Regions from separate parts of the Streptomyces sp. NPDC001941 genome, predicted to be linked through region 1. Evidence: riboswitches for the same ligand, from Rfam matches in the RefSeq annotation. Region 1 holds a riboswitch; the other holds the start of a gene.
The links. Region 1 has a riboswitch for S-adenosylmethionine ahead of ABT160_RS28250 (aminotransferase class V-fold PLP-dependent enzyme). Riboswitches for the same ligand answer to the same signal wherever they lie in the genome.

Region 1 (9,187 bases):
TTCTACCTGACCACCGGCTTCCATGGCATGCACGTGACGGGCGGTCTCATCGCCTTCCTGTTCGTACTGGGCAGGACGTACGCGGCCAAGAGGTTCACCCACGAGCAGGCAACCGCCGCCATCGTCGTGTCCTATTACTGGCACTTCGTCGATGTCGTCTGGATCGGCCTCTTCGCCACGATCTACATGATCAAGTAGTCGGGGCGCCGGGGTCCGGCCCACCGACCATCCAGCAAGCATCGACGCAGAAGATCCTGACACCGGGGTAATCCGTGAAAAAGCTCTCCGCACGACGACGCCATCCGCTGGCGGCGGTCGTCGTCCTACTCTTCGCGCTGGCGGCCACTGGGGGGCTGTACGCCGCGTTCGCGCCCGCGAGCAAGGCACAGGCCGATGAAACCGCCCAGTCCCTCGCCATCGAGGAGGGCAAGAAGCTCTACACCGTCGGCTGCGCCAGCTGCCACGGAACCGGCGGTCAGGGCACCAGTGACGGCCCCAGCCTGGTCGGCGTCGGCTCCGCGGCCGTCGACTTCCAGGTCGGCACCGGCCGCATGCCCGCCCAGCAGCCCGGCGCCCAGGTGCCGCGCAAGAAGGCGATCTACAAGCAGGCCGAGATCGACCAGCTGGCGGCGTACATCGCCTCCCTCGGCGCCGGTCCGATCACGCCGACCGAGCAGCAGTACAGCCCCGACGGTGCCGACATCGCCCGTGGTGGCGACCTGTTCCGCACCAACTGTGCCCAGTGCCACAACTTCACCGGCGAGGGCGGCGCGCTGACCAAGGGCAAGTTCGCCCCGAGCCTCGAGGGCGTGGACCCCAAGCACGTCTACGAGGCGATGCAGACGGGCCCGCAGAACATGCCCTCCTTCCCGGACACGACCATGCCGGAGAAGGAGAAGAAGGACATCATCGCGTACGTCCAGACCGTGAACGGTGACAAGTCGGAGAGCCCCGGCGGCCTCAAGCTCGGTGGCCTCGGCCCCGTCAGCGAGGGCCTGTTCGGCTGGATCTTCGGTCTGGGCGCTCTGATCGCAGTCGCCATCTGGGTCGCGGCCCACACCGCTAAGGCCAAGAAGTCATGAGTAGCCAAGACAGCCAAAACGAAAAGAACCTGCCGGTAGAGCAGGGCACCGCGCACGGCGCGGTCGAGGTCCACGACGACCCGTTCGCGGACCCGGGGCTGCCGGCCCACAAGCCGCGCATCCAGGACATCGACGAGCGGGCTGCCCGGCGGTCCGAGCGCGTGGTCGCGTTCCTGTTCACGCTGTCGATGCTGGCGACCGTCGCCTTCATCGCCTCCTACGTGATCTTCCCGGTCGACAAGATCGTGTTCATCTGGCCGTTCGGCCACGTGAGCGCGCTCAACTTCGCCCTGGGCTGGACGCTGGGTATCGCCCTCTTCTGCATCGGCGCCGGCGCGGTCCACTGGGCCCGCACGCTGATGTCGGACGTGGAGATCGCCGACGACCGCCACGAGATCCAGGCCTCTCCCGAGGTCAAGGCGAAGGTCATGGCGGACTTCGCGGCCGGTGCCGCCGAGTCCGGCATGGGCCGTCGCAAGCTGATCCGCAACACCATGTTCGGCGCGCTGGCCCTGGTGCCGCTCTCCGGCGTGGTGCTGCTGCGTGACCTCGGTCCGCTGCCGGAGAAGAAGCTCCGCTCCACCCTGTGGGGCAAGGGCAAGCAGCTGATCAACATGAACACGCACCAGCCGCTGCGTCCCGAGGACGTCGCCGTCGGCTCCCTCACCTTCGCCATGCCGGAGGGCCTGAAGGAGGACGACCACAACTTCCAGACCGAGATCGCCAAGTCGGCCCTGATGATCGTGCGGCTCCAGCCGGGCGACATCAAGGACAAGCGCGAGCTGGACTGGTCGCACGAGGGCATCGTCGCCTTCTCGAAGATCTGCACCCACGTGGGCTGCCCGATCTCCCTGTACGAGCAGCAGACGCACCACGTGCTCTGCCCGTGCCACCAGTCCACCTTCGACCTCTCCGACGGCGCCCGCGTCATCTTCGGCCCGGCCGGCCACGCCCTCCCGCAGCTGCGGATCGGCGTGAATGACGAGGGCTTCCTCGAAGCGCTCGGCGACTTCGAAGAGCCCGTCGGTCCTGCCTTCTGGGAGCGCGGATGAGCACCAACGACAAGCGCAAAGCACCCGCCGGCGAGCGGGTGGCCGACTGGGCCGACGGCCGCCTGGGGATCTACTCCCTGGCCAAGGCCAACATGCGCAAGATCTTCCCGGACCACTGGTCCTTCATGCTCGGTGAGATCTGCCTCTACAGCTTCATCATCATCATCCTCACGGGTGTGTACCTGACGATGTTCTTCCACCCGTCGATGAACGAGGTGGAGTACCACGGCAGCTACATCCCGATGCAGGGGCAGCTGATGTCGGAGGCGTACGCCTCCACCCTGAAGATCAGCTTCGACATCCGCGGTGGTCTGCTCATCCGGCAGATCCACCACTGGGCGGCGCTGATCTTCATCGCCGGCATGTTCGTGCACATGATGCGCGTCTTCTTCACGGGCGCCTTCCGCAAGCCGCGCGAGATCAACTGGCTGTTCGGCTTCCTGCTGTTCTTCCTGGGCATGTTCACCGGCTTCACCGGCTACTCGCTCCCGGACGACCTGCTCTCCGGCACCGGTGTCCGCTTCATGCAGGGCGCGATCCTGTCCGTGCCGGTCGTCGGCACGTACCTGTCGATGTTCCTGTTCGGCGGGGAGTTCCCCGGCGGCGACTTCGTGGCCCGGTTCTACTCGGCGCACATCCTGCTGCTCCCGGGCATCATGCTCGGCCTGCTGGTGGCCCACCTGATCCTGGTCTTCTACCACAAGCACACGCAGTTCGAGGGCCCCGGCCGCACGAACAAGAACGTCGTGGGCATGCCGCTGCTGCCGGTCTACATGGCCAAGGCCGGAGGCTTCTTCTTCCTGGTCTTCGGCGTGATCGCGGTGATCGCGGCGATCGCCTCGATCAACCCGATCTGGGCCATCGGCCCGTACCGCCCGGACCAGGTCTCCACCGGCGCCCAGCCCGACTGGTACATGGGCTTCGCCGAAGGCCTGATCCGCGTCATGCCGGGCTGGGAGATCAACGTCTGGGGCCACACGCTGGTCCTCGGCGTGATGATCCCGCTGGTGGTCTTCCCGCTGGTGCTGGCCGCGATCGGCGTCTACCCGTTCGTCGAGTCCTGGATCACCGGCGACAAGCGCGAGCACCACATCGCGCAGCGCCCGCGCAACGCTCCGACGCGCACCGCCTTCGGCGTCGCCTGGATCACCGCGTACATGGTCATGCTCGTCGGTGGCGGCAACGACCTCTGGGCCACGCACTTCCACCTGTCGATCAACTCGATCACCTGGTTCGTACGGATCTTCTTCTTCGTCGGCCCGGTCATCGCGTTCATCGTCACCAAGCGGATCTGCCTCGGCCTCCAGCGCCGGGACCGGGACAAGGTGCTGCACGGTCGCGAGACCGGCATCATCAAGCGCCTGCCGCACGGTGAGTTCGTCGAGGTCCACGAGCAGCTGGAGCCCGGCGCCCGCTACAAGCTCACGGCGCACGAGCAGTACGCGCCCGCCGAGATCGGCGCCACGGTCGACGAGAACGGCGTGGAGCGCAAGGTGAAGCGCTCCGAGAAGCTGCGGGTCAAGCTCAGCAAGGGCTACTACGGCGAGGGGAACCAGATCTCCAAGCCGACCGCCGAGGAGTACCAGGAGATCACCAGCGGCCACGGCCACCACTGATCCCCTGAGCACCACCTGACCTGTCGGTCGCCACGGCGAGAGCCCCGTCCATTCACCGGACGGGGCTCTTTGCCGTACCCGGCGCTCGATAGGGTGGAAGCCCTCACATCCGTACGGACGACACCCGGGAGCGACCATGGGCGCTGTGCACCCCGCTGGAGGCGACACCGCGGCGGGCCGCTCCTGGCCCGGCGTACTGGACTCGCTGCTGAGGGGCCAGGACCAGAGCGCGGACGACACCGCCTGGGCGATGGACCGGATCATGCGCGGCGAGGCCACCGACGCCCAGATCGCCGGGTTCATGGTGGCGCTGCGGGCCAAGGGCGAGACGGTCGAGGAGATCACCGGTCTCGTACGGACCATGTACGCCCACGCCAACGTGATCGACGTGGCGGGGCCCTGCGTGGACATCGTCGGCACCGGCGGCGACGGCGCCAAGACCGTCAACATCTCCACCATGTCCTCGATCGTGGTGGCCGGCACCGGCGTCCGGGTCGTCAAGCACGGCAACCGCGCCGCCTCCTCCGCCTCCGGCTCCTCCGACGTCCTGGAGAAGCTCGGGGTCAACCTCGACCTGACCCCGAGCCGGGTCGCCGAGGTCGCCGTGGAGGCCGGGATCACCATGTGCTTCGCGGTCAGGTTCCACCCGGCGCTGCGGCACGTCGCCGCCGCCCGCGGCCAGCTGGGCATCCGCACCACCTTCAACGTGCTGGGCCCGCTGACCAACCCGGCCCGGGTGAAGGCCCAGGCGGTCGGCGTCGCCGATCCCCGGATGGCGCCGATCGTGGCCGGGGTCTTCGCCGAGCGCGGCAACTCCTCGCTGGTCTTCCGCGGCGACGACGGCCTGGACGAGCTGACCACCACGGCCACCTCGCGGGTCTGGGTGGTGCGCGACGGCGCGGTCAGCGAGCAGGTCTTCGACCCGCGCGACGTGGGCCTGGACCTGGTGCCCGTGGAGGCGCTGCGCGGCGCGGACGCCTCGTACAACGCCGACGTGGCCCGGCGGCTGCTCGCGGGGGAGCGGGGGCCGGTACGGGACGCGGTGCTGCTCAACTCGGCGGCGGCGCTGGTCGCCCTGGAGCCCGGCTCCGGCGACCTGGCCGCCCAGCTGCGCGCGGGCATGGAGCGGGCGGCGCAGTCCATCGACTCCGGCGCCGCGCGGGCGGCCCTGGAGCGCTGGGTCGCCGCCACCCACGCCTGAGCGCCCCTCCCCGCACGCCGGTCGCGTCCGGCCGGGGGTCCACGATGTGGACCCCCGGTTGGGCGCGATCTTCGTCTGTGCCATACTCCTGGCAAGGTCATGAGTGACAGCGATCTAGGCCCCGGCCCGCTGTCCGGCAACCCTCCGTCCGTGGCGGGGTGCCCCGGGTGAAGACCAGGCCGTAGGCAGCGAGGTCTACGGCAAGCGCGGACCCCTGCATGCCCTGGGGTCCTGGTCCTCAAGGGAGCAGTCTCGTGAGCAAGCGAATGCGATAGGGCCCCTCGGCCCCTTTCTCCACCCCTCCTCCGTACGGCCCTCCTTGTCGCCGTGCGTCGAGCAACACCCGTGTGCCGTACGGCAGTCGAGCCGTACCCAGTCGTGCCGCGGGGTCCCCACGCCTCCATTCGCCTTGTCCTGCCGGGAGATGCCGCCATGTCCGCGTACCTGAACGACGCCGCCGCCACCGCCGACTCCGCCGCTGCCGCCGCTTCCGAGGAGCCCTGCTGTGCCGCCCCGCTCCCGGTCCTCGGCCGCGACGTGACCGTCCCGCTGGTCACCGGCGGCGAGGTCAGCTACGCGGCCCTGGACTACGGCGCCAGCGCCCCGGCCCTGCAGCGGGTCTGGGACGACGTGGCCGCCTACGCCCCGTACTACGGCAGCGTGCACCGCGGCGCGGGCTACCTCTCCCAGCTCTCCACCGACCTGTTCGAGAACAGCCGCAGGACCGTCCACGAGTTCCTCGGCTGCCGCCCCGACGACCAGGTCGTCTTCACCCGCTCCACCACCGACTCGCTCAACCTGCTGGCCCGCGCGCTGCCCGCGGACTGCCAGGTCTTCGTCTTCGAGACCGAGCACCACGCCTCGCTGCTGCCCTGGCGCGGCGCCCGCGTCACCTACCTCAACGCCCCCCGCACCCCCCGGCAGGCCGTGGAGACCCTGGAGCGCGCCCTCGCCGCGCGCGAGCCCCACGGCCCCGCCCTGGTCTGCGTCACCGGTGCCTCCAACGTCACCGGTGAGCTCTGGCCGGTGCGCGAGCTGGCGGCGGCCGCTCACGCGCACGGTGCCCGCATCGTGCTCGACGCCGCCCAGCTCGCGCCCCACCACCCGGTCCACATCGGCGAGCTGGACGTCGACTGGGTCGCCTTCTCCGGCCACAAGCTGTACGCGCCGTTCGGCTCGGGCGTGCTCGCCGGGCGGCCCGACTGGCTGCGCGAGGCCGACCCCTACCTGGCCGGCGGCGGCGCCACCCGCAAGGTCGCGCGGGCCGAGGACGGCGGCGTGGACGTGGAGTGGCACCAGAGCGCGGCCCGCCACGAGGCCGGTTCGCCCAACGTGATCGGCGTCTACTCCATCGCCTCGGCCTGCCGCGCCCTCACCGAGGCCGGCTTCGACTCCCTGGTGGAGCGCGAGCAGCACCTGATCGCCAAGGTCCGCGCGGGCCTCGCGGACGTGCCCGAGGTGCGGGTGCTCTCGCTGTTCGGCGACGACTCCCCGCGGGTGGGCGTCATCTCCTTCGTGGTGGAGGGCTGGAACAGCTCGCACTTCGCCGCCGCGCTCTCGGCCGAGTACGGCATCGGCGTGCGCGACGGCCTGTTCTGCGCCCACCCGCTGGTGCGCACCCTGCTCGGCGGCGAGCCGGGCGACCAGGGCGAGTGCGGCGCGCCGGACGCCGAGCCGGGGGAGCGCTCGCTCAACGCGATCCGGGTCAGCTTCGGTGCCGGTACGCCCGACGAGCACCTGGACCGCTTCGTGCGCGCCGTCAAGGAGCTGGTGCGCGACGGCGCCCGCTGGAACTACCGCACCGAGGACGGGCGCTGCGTGCCCGACCGCGGCTGAGGCCGTACCCGTACCCGTACGACGACGAAGGCGCCCGGCACGTGACGTGCCGGGCGCCTTCGGGCGTTCTCCCGTGGCCTAGGAGTCCAGGCCGATCGCGAAGGCCGCCTCCAGGTCGTGCTGGGAGTAGGTGCGGAACGCGACGTGGGTGTCGGTGCCCTCGACGCCCGGGATCTTGCTGATGCGGCCGGGGATGACGTCGGCCAGGTCGTCGTGGCGGGCCACCCGGACCATCGCGATCAGGTCGTACGTACCGGTGACGGAGAAGACCTCGCTGACGCTGTCCAGCGCCGCGATCGACTCGGCGATCTCGGGGATCCGGTCCACGCTGGTCTTGATGAGCACGATCGCGGTGATCACGGTTGGCTTTCTCCCTCGGGCGCCGCTGCTTGGGCCTTCACTGTAGCCCGCCCCCGGAAGCGCCCCCAGGCGTAGAGGAAGCCGACGCCGAAGCCCACCAGGTGGGCCAGGTAGGCGACGCCCGGGCCGCTGCCCGCCGTCCGCGCGGCCAGCCACTGCAGGACGAACCAGAAGACCAGCACGATCCAGGCCGGGAAGCGCAGCGGCAGGAAGAAGAGGAACGGGAAGAGGCTGGTGACGCGCGCCTTGGGGAAGAGGTAGAGGAAGGCGCCGAGCACCCCCGAGATCGCGCCCGAGGCCCCCACCAGGGTCTGGGCGGAGTGGGCGTGCGCGGCGGCGTAGGCGAGTAGCGCGAGGTAACCGCAGCCGAGGTAGAAGAGCGCGAACTCCAGATGGCCCATGCGCTCCTCGGCCATCGCCCCGAACACGTAGAGGAAGAGCATGTTGCCGAGCAGGTGCAGCCAGCTGCCGTGCACGAACAGCGCGGTCAGCGGGGTGACGAGGGCGTGCGGCTCGCTGTTCATCAGCTCCGCGGGGACCACCCCCCAGCGCCGGAAGTACGCGTCCTGCGCCGCCAGCAGGGCGTCCCCGGTGCCGTACACCGGGTTGAGGCCCGAGAGCGGACTGATGAGGAACACCGCGCAGCACAGGGCGATCACGCCGTACGTCACCGAGGGTCCGTGCACGGCCGCCCGGGCCGCCCGCCGCCAATCGATCATGATCAGAGCATGACGTAACGGGACCGAGCGGGACAGGGCGCCTCGCCGCACACGGGGCAGCCGTGAGGCCGTAGGGTTGCGGGCAGGACATCCGCAGTTCGACGGCGCACCGCGGCTCACGCATTCCGGTACGGCGCACGGCGCTCGTACGAGAAAGAGGACGGCGATCCATGACGACGGTACCCCTGCCGACCGCCGAGACCCGCTGGCGCTGCACCCTGTGCGGGAACCTCACCCGCTTCGACGTGACCCGCTCGTCCAAGGTCGTCGAGTACGTCCATCTGGACCTGGCCGGGGAGCCCAAGGTGGAGGAGCGCGAGGTGGTCAGTGAGACCATCGAGTCGGTGCGCTGCCGTTGGTGCAACGCGGTGGACCAGATCGAACTGGTGGACAGGCCGGGCGCCGGCTCCTGAGCGGGCGGCGCGCAAGACAACTGTGGGGTGACGGATCGTGGAGCAGCCGGAGAGCGGCGCCGAACCGGCCGGCTCGGCCGGCGACGCCGCCGAGGCGCTCGACCGACCGCTGCCCGAAGGGGTGCGGCGCCGGGTCGTCGCGCTCGTCTCGGACGCGTTCGGCGGCCTGACGGTCGCCGAACTGCCGTCCCAGCTGCGGCAGTACGCCCGGTTCACGCCGAGCCGCCGCGCCAAGTTCGCGGGCAACGCGATGGCCGCGGCGCTGGAGGGCGACCCGCTCTTCCGCCAGCGGATCGGCGAGCGGCTCAAGGAGACCCAGCCGGAGCTGGCCGGGGCCGTCGAGGCCGGCTCCCCGCCCGCCGCCGCCGACCCCGAGGACGTCGCGGCGGCGGCCTACGTACTGCGCCCCGCGGGCTGGGTGAAGCTCGTCGCGGCGGCCGGCGAGGAGGCCCAGCGGGCCGACGCCGAGCGGGCCGACGAGGCCGGGCGGCGCGAGCTGGAGCGGCTGCGCGAGGAGCTGGCCGACGCCCGCGCGCACACCCGCACCGAGACCGAGCGGCTGCGCGCCGACCTGGACGTGGCCCGGCGCGAGGCGGAGTCGCTCCAGCGCAAGCTGCGCAGCGCCCAGGCCGACGTCAAGCGCGGTGAGGCGGCACTGCGCCGCAGCCACGAGGAGATCGACGGCATCCGGGCCGAGGCGGCCGCCCAGGTGTCCGCCGCCGAGAGCGAGGGCCGGCGGCTCAAGGCCCGCCTCGGCGAGGCCGAGGCCAGCGTGGAGTCGGCCCGCCGGGCCGCCCGCGAGGGCCGCTCGGTGGAGGACATGCGGCTGCGGCTGCTGCTCGACACCGTGCTCGACGCGGCCCAGGGACTGCGCCGCGAACTGGCCCTGCCGCCCGCCTCGGTGCGCC
Region 2 (9,187 bases), on a different contig from region 1:
GGCAACCCCGCCGCGGTCCTCGCGAAGATCGCCGGCAAGGCGCGGGACGCCGAGGCCGAGGAGTAGGACCTGTCCGGTCGATCATGCCGAAACGGGGTGCCGGGTGCCTTGTGGTCCTGGTGAGCGGTGGCTGGTGCGTGCGATCGCAAGGCGGAGGAGGGAGGCAACGCGGAGCGTTGTTGACCGCTCGACAACGCCGCGAGCGTGCGTGCCAGGCGCCGCGGCCCAGGCGTGATCGACCGGACAGGTCCTAGGCGGGCGGCCGCCCCGAGGGGCTTCCCGCGGGGCGGCTGTCAGTGCCGGTCGCTATGTTTCCCCCATGAGCGACCGTACGAGTGACCGCGCGAGCCCGGCGGACGGGCCCGGCCCCGGTCCCGCCGCCGGGCTCGGCGAGCGCGAGCGCGCCGTCCTCGCCGTGGAGCGCCGCTCCTGGCCCGGCCCCGGGGCCAAGGAGCGCGCGATACGCGAGCGGCTGGGGATGTCGCCGGTGCGCTACTACCAGCTGCTCAACGCGCTGCTCGACGACGAGCGGGCGCTCGCCCACGACCCGGTGACCGTCAACCGGCTGCGCCGGGTGCGCGAGGACCGGGCCCGGCGCCGCTGACGGGCGGGCGCGCGGGCGTCCACGCCCCGGGACGCCATGGTGGTGCCCCGCGCGCGCCGATAGGGTCACGGGCATGGGCAGTTCACCGGAGTCCGCGGACCCCTTGCCGCAGCCCCTGACCACCGCCGGGCGCGACGGCCTCGCCGCGCTGCTCGCCCACCCCGAGCGGGCCGTCGTCGCGCTCGACTTCGACGGCACCCTCGCCGAGATCGTCCCCGACCCCGAGCGGGCCCGGGCCCACCCCGGGGCGGTGGCCGCGCTCGCCGCGCTTGCGCCCCGGGTCGCCTCCGTCGCGGTGGTGACCGGCCGGCCGGCCGGGGTCGCCGTGCGCTACGGCGGCTTCGCCGGGGTGCCGGGCCTGGAGCACCTGGTGGTCCTCGGGCACTACGGCGCCGAGCGCTGGGACGCCGTCACCGGCACCGTGCGGGCCGCCGCCGCGCACCCCGGGGTGGCGTCGGTGCGGGCCGAACTGCCGGGCTTCCTGGACCGGTTCGGGGCCTGGCGCGGGACCTGGATCGAGGAGAAGGGGCGCGCGGTGGCGGTGCACACCCGGCGCGCCGAGGACCCGCAGGGCGCCTTCGAGGCCCTGCGCGGCCCGCTGGGCGAGCTGGCCGCGCGCCACGGCCTGGTCCTGGAGCCGGGCCGGATGGTGCTCGAACTGCGGCCGCCCGGCATGGACAAGGGCGTGGCCCTCGCGGAGTACGTGCGGGAGGTGGGCGCCGAGTCCGTCCTGTACGCCGGGGACGACCTGGGCGACCTGCCGGCGTTCGGCGCGGTGGAGAAGCTGCGCTCGGACGGGGTGGCCGGGGTGCTGGTGTGCAGCGGCTCCGGCGAGGTGCCCGAACTGGCCGAGCGCGCCGACCTGCGGGTGCCCGGACCGGCGGCCGTGGTGGGACTGCTCGGCGCGCTCGGGTCCGCGCTGGCCTGACCCTGACCCTGGCCCTGACCCGCCCGGACGGCCAGGCTGACCCGCCCGGACGGGCCGGGCGGGGGAGGCAGGTCCTAGTCCAGGGCGTGCAGCTGGTCCAGGAACCACTTCTCCGGGGGCAGCGCCGTCGCCGCCGAGGACAGCCGCCGGGTGCGCTCGGCGCGCTCGTCGTCGGGCATGGTCAGGGCCTCGTGCAGGGCGCGCGCGGTGCCCGTCACGTCGTACGGGTTGACCACCAGGGCGTCCGCGCCCAGCTCCGCGTACGCCCCCGCCTCCCGGGACAGCACCAGGACGCAGCCGTGGTCGGAGACCACCGGGACCTCCTTGGCCACCAGGTTCATCCCGTCGCGCACCGGGTTGACCAGCGCCACGTCGGCGATCCGGTACGCGGCCAGGGAGCGGGCGAAGTCGTCCTCGACGTGCAGCACGACCGGGGTCCAGCCGGGCGTCCCGTACGCCTCGTTGATCTCCGCCGCGAGGCGGGAGACCTCCTCGGTGTAGGCGCGGTAGACCGCGAGGTCCTGGCGCGAGGGGTAGGCGAAGGCCAGGTGGACGACGCGCTCGCGCCACTCGGGGTGCTCGTCCAGCAGGGCCCGGTAGGCGTGCAGGCCGCGCACGATGTTCTTGGACAGCTCGGTGCGGTCCACCCGGACGACCGTGCGGCGGCCGGGGCCGATCTGCTCGCGCAGTGCCGCCATCCGCTCGGCCACGTCCGGGCGGCGGGAGCGCTCGCGCAGGAAGTCGGCGTCCGCGCCCAGGCCGTGCACGCCCAGCTCGGTGTCCCCGGTGCCGCCGACGACGGCCTCGCAGCAGGCGGCGAAGGCGTCCGCCCAGCGCCGGGTCAGGAAGCCGAGCCGGTCCGCGCCGAGCATGCCGCGCAGGAGCTGCTCGGCGATGTCGTCGGGCAGCATCCGGAAGTAGTCCACCGGCGCCCACGGGGTGTGCGAGAAGTGGCCGATGCGCAGGTCGGGGCGGAGCTCGCGGAGCATCCCGGGGACCAGGGCCAGGTGGTAGTCCTGGACCAGGACGGCCGCGCCGGGGCCCGCCTGGTCGGCCAGGGCCCGGGCGAAGAGCCGGTTGTAGGTCTCGTACGCCGCCCACTGGCGGCGGAACTCCGCGTCGAAGACGGGCTCCAGCGGGGTCTGGTACAGCAGGTGGTGGACGAACCACAGCACCGAGTTCGCGATGCCGTTGTACGCGTCGGAGTGGACGTCCGGGTCGATGTCGAGCATCCGCACCCGGCGGCCGCCGGTGTCCGCGTCCGGCAGGTCGCCGCCGCCCGCGCGCCGCACCGCCTCGCGGTCGCCGTCGCCGAGCGCGGAGCACACCCAGAGCGAGTCGGTGTCCGGGCCGATCGCGGAGAGGCCGGAGACGAGGCCGCCCCCGCCGCGCCGTGCTTCGAGGGTGCCGTCGGCGCCGCGCGCGTACGACACGGGACCGCGGTTGGACGCCACCAGAACCTGTGCGGAAGCCATGGGGACGAACCTAGCCCGTCGCACAAACGCTCAAACGTGCGGCCGGGCCCCGCGGTGCGGGGCCCGGCCGTGGGGAGCGCCGTTTCCGGTCAGGAGTGGCTCGGGTGAGGCTCGGGGGCGGCCGGTCAGTGGTGGCCGCGGCGCCCCCGGGTCGCGGCGACCGCCACCGCGCCGACCCCGGCCAGCGCGATGCCCAGGCCGCCGAGCAGCCACAGCTGCTCGCCGCCCGCGCCGGTCTCGGCCATCTGGCCGCCGTCGGTGCCGCCCGCGGCGTCCTGCGGCGGGGTGGGGCGGCCCTGGTCGGTGCGGGACGGGCGCGGGGAGGGCCCGTCGCTGTGCGAGGGCTTGGGGGACGGAGAAGGCTTGGGGGACGGCGGGGTCTGGACCGGCGGGAACACCGGGGAGCAGGCCGGGTCGGTGGCGCCGTCCTCGCAGTTGGTCCGCGGGGTGTCGGCGACCACGTCGTTGGTCAGCTTGCCGTCGCCGCTGACCGGGTCGTTGACGGTCACCGAGTAGGTGATCGTCGCGGTCCTGCCGGTGGGCACGGTGCCGGTCCAGGAGAGCTTCGGCGCGGCGTAGCGGACCGTGCCGAGGGTGGCCCTGGCGTCGCCGTCGTACACCGCGTCGTCGAGCAGGTCGCTCAGGTCGTCGCTCAGCCGGGCGCCCGGGTAGTCGAGCGAGGAGATGTTCTTCGCGGTGATCGTGTACGTGAGCTTGTCGCCCGGCTTCACCCGGGTCGGGGACGCCGTCTTCTTGATCTCCAGGTCGGGCACCGGCACCGAGAAGGCCAGGGCCTGCGGCACGTAGGTGTCGCCGCGGGTGCGGAAGGTCAGGTCCGCGGAGTCGGCGCCCTCGGGGATGGTGTCGCCGGGGACCTCGAAGGTCTTGGCGTCGATGGAGAAGTTGTTGGCGTCGCAGGGGTCCGTGCAGCCCTCGGCGTGGCTGTTGAAGAAGTTGTTGGCCCCGCCGCCGCTCTCCGGGTCGGTCATCCGCCGGGCGTTGACCAGGAACTGGTCGCCGGTGACGTTGGCGTCGCCCTCGTAGGCGGTGACGCTGGCGCGCAGGTCCTTGGAGCCGGAGCGGTAGAACCCGTCCACGGTGATGGTGGTGTCGGGGTCCTTGGACTGCTGCACCACGTGCCCGCCGTAGACGTACACGTGGTGGCGGTCGGGCGCGTACTGGGCGTTGGGGGCGTCGTACTTCCACACCACGGTCAGCGACCAGCCGCCGACGCAGCCGTTGCCGGTGGGGGCCCAGACGTTGCCGACGGCGACCGGGACCGGGCTGCCGGTGGCGACCCCGGCGAAGGCGGCGGTCACGTCGGCCTCGGCGGTGTAGTAGTGCGGGCCGCCCACGGCCGCCGGGGTGCGCACCGCGTCGGCCACGGTGACCGGGGCCTCGGGGCGCGGGCCGACCTTCAGCACCGGCCGCGAGGTCAGCGGGTCGCCGGCGGGCGAGGTGGCCCGGCCGGCGGTGTCGCAGAACTGGACCTGGTTGTTGCCGAGCTTGTACGTGCCGTCGTTGCCGCCCCAGAACAGCCGGGCGTACGCGACCCTGGCGCCCGGCGGCACGGTGATCGTGGCGGTGCTGGAGTCGAGCACCGGGGAGGCCAGGCCCGCGGTGTCGGTGTACCGCATGGCGAACTGGTTGTTGTTCTCGCTGCTGGTGCCGGTCTGGGCGGCCTCGCAGCGGGCGGCGACGTCGGCGGGGGTGTCGGGGCACTGGAGCACTGTGTTGCCCAGGGTGATGAAGTCCCCGTAGACCGCGGCGTCGTACCGCTTGGCGAAGGGCTCGACGACGACGGAGGACGCGGGTGCCGCCGTGGCCACCAGCGCCGTCGCGGCGGTCGCCGCGCCAAGCAGGAAGCGCATTCCATGTCTGAACCACATAAAACGGAAATCTAGGCAGTACGCCCGGCCGACCCCGCGCGCCACGCGAGGGGGCCGTCCGAGGTTGCGCCGGGAGGCGGGCACCGGCCACCCTTGCCGCCCCGTCCGGCCCCGCCCCGCTCCCGCGCTCCCGGCGGGACCACGCGACTACGCCACCCGGCGTCGCGCGTACTCCGCGATCTCCGCCATCGGCGGGCGCTCCTCGGTGTCCACCGGGTACGTCCGCGGCTCGAAGCCGTCCTCGCCGCGCTCGAACTGGGTGAGCACCGGGCGCACCAGGTGTCCGCGCGAGAGCCGCAGCTGCGCCGTGCGGTAGATCGCCGCCGCCATCCGGCCCAGCGCCTGCCCGTCCTGGTGGCGGTGCCTGCGCACCCCGACGTCCACCTGCGCCAGCGCGTCCAGGCCCACCGTGTGCAGCGCGTCGACCAGCAGGCCCAGCTCCACTCCGTAACCGACCGGGAAGGGCAGCCGTTCGAGCAGCGAGCGCCGGGCCGCGTACTCGCCGCCCAGCGGCTGGACGAACCCGGCCAGCATCGGCCAGTGCAGGTTGAGCAGCGGGCGCGCCACCAGTTCGGTCACCCGGCCGCCCTGACCAGGGGTGTCGCCGAAGGGGCGGTCGTACATCGCCTTGACGAAGTCCACGTCGGGATCGGTCAGCAGCGGGCCGACGATCCCCGAGACGAAGTCCGCGGAGAACTCCTTGAGGTCCGCGTCCACGAAGCAGACGACGTCCCCGCCGGTCACCATCAGTGACCGCCACAGGACCTCCCCCTTGCCCGGCACCGCGGGTATCCGGGGCAGGATCGCGTCCCGCGCCACCACCCGGGCCCCGGCCGCCGCGGCCACCTCGGCCGTGCGGTCGGTGGAGCCCGAGTCGATCACCACCAGCTCGTCCACCAGCGGGACCGCGGGCGACATCAGCTCGCGGCGGATCACCGTCACGATGTCCCCGACGGTCGCCTCCTCGTTCAGCGCCGGGAGGACGACGCTCACCGTCGTCCCGCGCTTGGCGGCCAGCACCTGGCCGAGCGTGCGGTCGGCGGCTGACCAGGAGCGGGCCTTCAGCCAGCGCTCCACATCTTCGAGCACGGTCTACTACTCCCCGGTGTCTGAAATCGGTGCGTGTGATCCATCTCGCGGTTCGGACGACTATCTCAACCGTCCGGGCCTTCGGTTACAGTCTTGAACAACGCGGATGTCCGTCGCATGTCGGGGGTCGGTCCGCCACTCACAACCGCACACACAACCGCATACCGCTCATCCAGAGGGGCAGAGGGAAACGGCCCGTTGAAGCCCCGGCAACCCTCCAGCCGGTCTCGTTCTCATCCGCGAGGCTCCCGGCTAGGGAAGGTGCCAAATCCGTCTCATGGCGAAGTGCGCCATGAGGAAGATGAGGAGAAAGGGCCTCGCCATCATGGCTGTACAGACCGTCGCACCCGCCGCCAGCGCCGCTGCCACCGTCGACCTCGGACCGGCCTCCGGGCTCTCCTGCCGCGAGTGCGGCACCCTCTTCCCGCTGGGACCGATCTTCGCCTGCGCCGAGTGTTTCGGCCCCCTCGAGGTGGCGTACGACTTCCCCGCCGAGGGCCCCGAGGCACTGCGCAAGCGCATCGAGGACGGCCCCGAGAACATCTGGCGCTACGCGCCGCTGCTGCCCGTCCCCTCCGACGTGGCCGACAAGCCCAACCTCAACCCGGGCTGGACCAAGCTGGTCAAGGCCGACAACCTGGCCCGCGAGCTGGGCGTCGAGCCGGGCAGGCTGTTCGTCAAGGACGACTCCGGCAACCCGACGCACTCCTTCAAGGACCGCGTCGTCGCGCAGGCCCTGGAGGCCGCCCGCGCCTTCGGCTTCACCACCCTGTCCTGCTCCTCCACCGGCAACCTGGCCGGCGCCGTCGGCGCCGCCGCCGCCCGGGCCGGCTTCCGCTCCTGCGTGTTCATCCCGCACGACCTGGAGCAGGGCAAGGTCGTCATGGCCGCGGTGTACGGCGGCGAGCTCGTCGGCATCGAGGGCAACTACGACGACGTCAACCGCTTCTGCTCGGAGCTCATCGGCGACCCGCTGGGCGAGGGCTGGGGCTTCGTGAACGTCAACCTGCGGCCGTACTACGGCGAGGGCTCCAAGACCCTGGCGTACGAGATCTGCGAGCAGCTCGGCTGGGTCATCCCCGACCAGCTGGTCATCCCGATCGCCTCCGGCTCCCAGCTCACGAAGATCGACAAGGGCCTCCAGGAGCTGATCAAGCTGGGCCTGGTCGAGGACAAGCCGTACAAGATCTTCGGCGCCCAGGCCGAGGGCTGCTCCCCGGTGTCCGCCGCCTTCAAGGCCGGGCACGACGTGGTGCGCCCGCAGAAGCCGAACACCATCGCCAAGTCCCTCGCCATCGGCAACCCGGCCGACGGCCCCTACGTCCTGGACATCGCCCGCCGCACCGGCGGCGCGGTGGAGGACGTGAACGACGAGCAGGTCGTCGACGCCATCAAGCTGCTCGCCCGCACCGAGGGCATCTTCGCCGAGACGGCGGGCGGCGTGACCGTCGGCGTGACCCGCAAGCTGGTGGAGGCCGGGCTCCTCGACCCGACCCTGACCACGGTGGTCCTCAACACCGGTGACGGCCTGAAGACCCTGGACGCGGTGGCCGACACCTCCCAGGCCACGGCCACCATCAAGCCCTCGCTGGACGCCTTCCGCGCCGCGGGCCTGGCCCACTGACACCCGACGCACCCTTCCCGAGGCTTCCCGAGAGGTACCGCACCATGAGCGTGAACGTCCGCATCCCCACCATCCTGCGCACCTACACCGGCGGCCAGTCCGAGGTCCCGGCCGAGGGCGCCACCCTCGCCGAGGTCATCGCCGACCTGGAGAAGAACCACGCGGGCATCGCCGCCCGCGTCCTGGACGACCAGGGCAAGCTGCGCCGCTTCGTGAACGTGTACGTGAACGACGACGACGTCCGCTTCGAGCAGGGCCTCGACACCGCCACCCCGGACGGCGCGGGCGTCTCGATCATCCCCGCCGTCGCCGGTGGCTGCTGACCACACCGCGTGACCCGTATTGCCCCCTCCGCGAGAGAAGCGGAGGGGGCAATTCTGCATGGTTGAACGCGATAGAGTGTGGGAAGCCCCTTCCGCTGCCCGTGCCACGCGCATATCCGAGTGCGCCCCTCGCGCGACAAGAAGCAGCCAAAGTGTTCGAGCACGTTGCCCCTTATGTGGTTTTTGCCGGGCCCGACTTGCCCTGGAATTCAAGGAATTCACCGCATTCTTCCGATGGGCCGTGCCCAGAATTCTCGTCCGATTGACCTGTTGCAGACGGCAGTTGGACAGATACATTCAGCGGCGGTCGACGCGTTCCGGCGCACGTCCGCTACCTGTCGGCGGGCGAGGTCTGACCCGGGCCCGCGAAGTGCGGTCCTGTGCAAGGGCCAGTAATAGGGGAGTTAGGCATGGCTCAGGGCACCGTCAAGTGGTTCAACGCGGAGAAGGGGTACGGCTTCATCGCGGTCGACGGTGGTGCGGATGTATTCGTCCACTACAGCGCGATCCAGATGGACGGGTACCGCACCCTTGAAGAGGGTCAGCGGGTCGAATTCGAGATCTCGCAGGGCCAGAAGGGGCCGCAGGCGGACATGGTCCGCGTAGCCGGCTGAAGCGCCGACTGACTGCAGCAACGTGAGAAGGGCCCGCGTCCACCGGACGCGGGCCCTTCCGCTTGCCCGGGGGACGCGTCCCGGGGCGCGACCCGGGGGCGCCGACCCCGGGTCGCGGCCGGGTCCGGGCCGGGTCCGGGCCGCGTCCGGACCGTGCCCCGGCCGGGTCCGCTCGCACGTCGAGAGGGCAGCTCCTCGAAGTCGCTTGCACTCTCCTAGGGCGAGTGCTAATCATTGGCGTTAGCACTCTCCGAGTGAGAGTGACAGAACTTGGATCGGTCCTGTGAGGTCGGCGACCCGGGTGGGAAGGAACCACACGGCGAGCCGGCCGTCCGTCGCGGGCACGGGTGCCGATCCGGAGAAATCCACCCCGTCCGGGAGGACCACTTCACATGGCCAAGATCATCGCGTTCGACGAGGAGGCCCGGCGCGGCCTGGAGCGCGGCATGAACCAGCTCGCCGACGCCGTCAAGGTCACCCTTGGCCCCAAGGGTCGCAACGTCGTCCTTGAGAAGAAGTGGGGCGCCCCCACGATCACCAACGATGGTGTGTCCATCGCCAAGGAGATCGAGCTGGAGGACCCGTACGAGAAGATCGGCGCCGAGCTGGTCAAGGAAGTCGCCAAGAAGACGGACGACGTC

Region 2: another riboswitch for S-adenosylmethionine. It lies ahead of thrC (threonine synthase); the one in region 1 lies ahead of ABT160_RS28250 (aminotransferase class V-fold PLP-dependent enzyme).

Annotation. Positions count from the first base shown of each region.
Region 1 is NZ_JBEOYE010000048.1:52,046-61,232, reverse strand. It holds gene ctaE (aa3-type cytochrome oxidase subunit III) at 1-198, shown strand, start outside; gene qcrC (cytochrome bc1 complex diheme cytochrome c subunit) at 273-1,082, shown strand; gene qcrA (cytochrome bc1 complex Rieske iron-sulfur subunit) at 1,079-2,134, shown strand; gene qcrB (cytochrome bc1 complex cytochrome b subunit) at 2,131-3,750, shown strand; gene trpD (anthranilate phosphoribosyltransferase) at 3,887-4,951, shown strand; SAM riboswitch class IV at 5,047-5,164, shown strand; gene ABT160_RS28250 (aminotransferase class V-fold PLP-dependent enzyme) at 5,384-6,787, shown strand; gene ABT160_RS28245 (Lrp/AsnC family transcriptional regulator) at 6,866-7,147, opposite strand; gene ABT160_RS28240 (rhomboid family intramembrane serine protease) at 7,144-7,866, opposite strand; gene ABT160_RS28235 (hypothetical protein) at 8,037-8,279, shown strand; gene ABT160_RS28230 (NYN domain-containing protein) at 8,317-9,187, shown strand, end outside.
Region 2 is NZ_JBEOYE010000017.1:35,914-45,100, forward strand. It holds gene ABT160_RS14800 (ABC transporter substrate-binding protein) at 1-66, shown strand, start outside; gene ABT160_RS14805 (DUF3263 domain-containing protein) at 320-604, shown strand; gene otsB (trehalose-phosphatase) at 678-1,532, shown strand; gene ABT160_RS14815 (alpha,alpha-trehalose-phosphate synthase (UDP-forming)) at 1,607-3,007, opposite strand; gene ABT160_RS14820 (DUF7927 domain-containing protein) at 3,133-4,878, opposite strand; gene ABT160_RS14825 (glucosyl-3-phosphoglycerate synthase) at 5,044-5,985, opposite strand; SAM riboswitch class I at 6,151-6,293, shown strand; gene thrC (threonine synthase) at 6,287-7,609, shown strand; gene ABT160_RS14835 (MoaD/ThiS family protein) at 7,654-7,932, shown strand; gene ABT160_RS14840 (cold-shock protein) at 8,343-8,546, shown strand; gene groL (chaperonin GroEL) at 8,939-9,187, shown strand, end outside.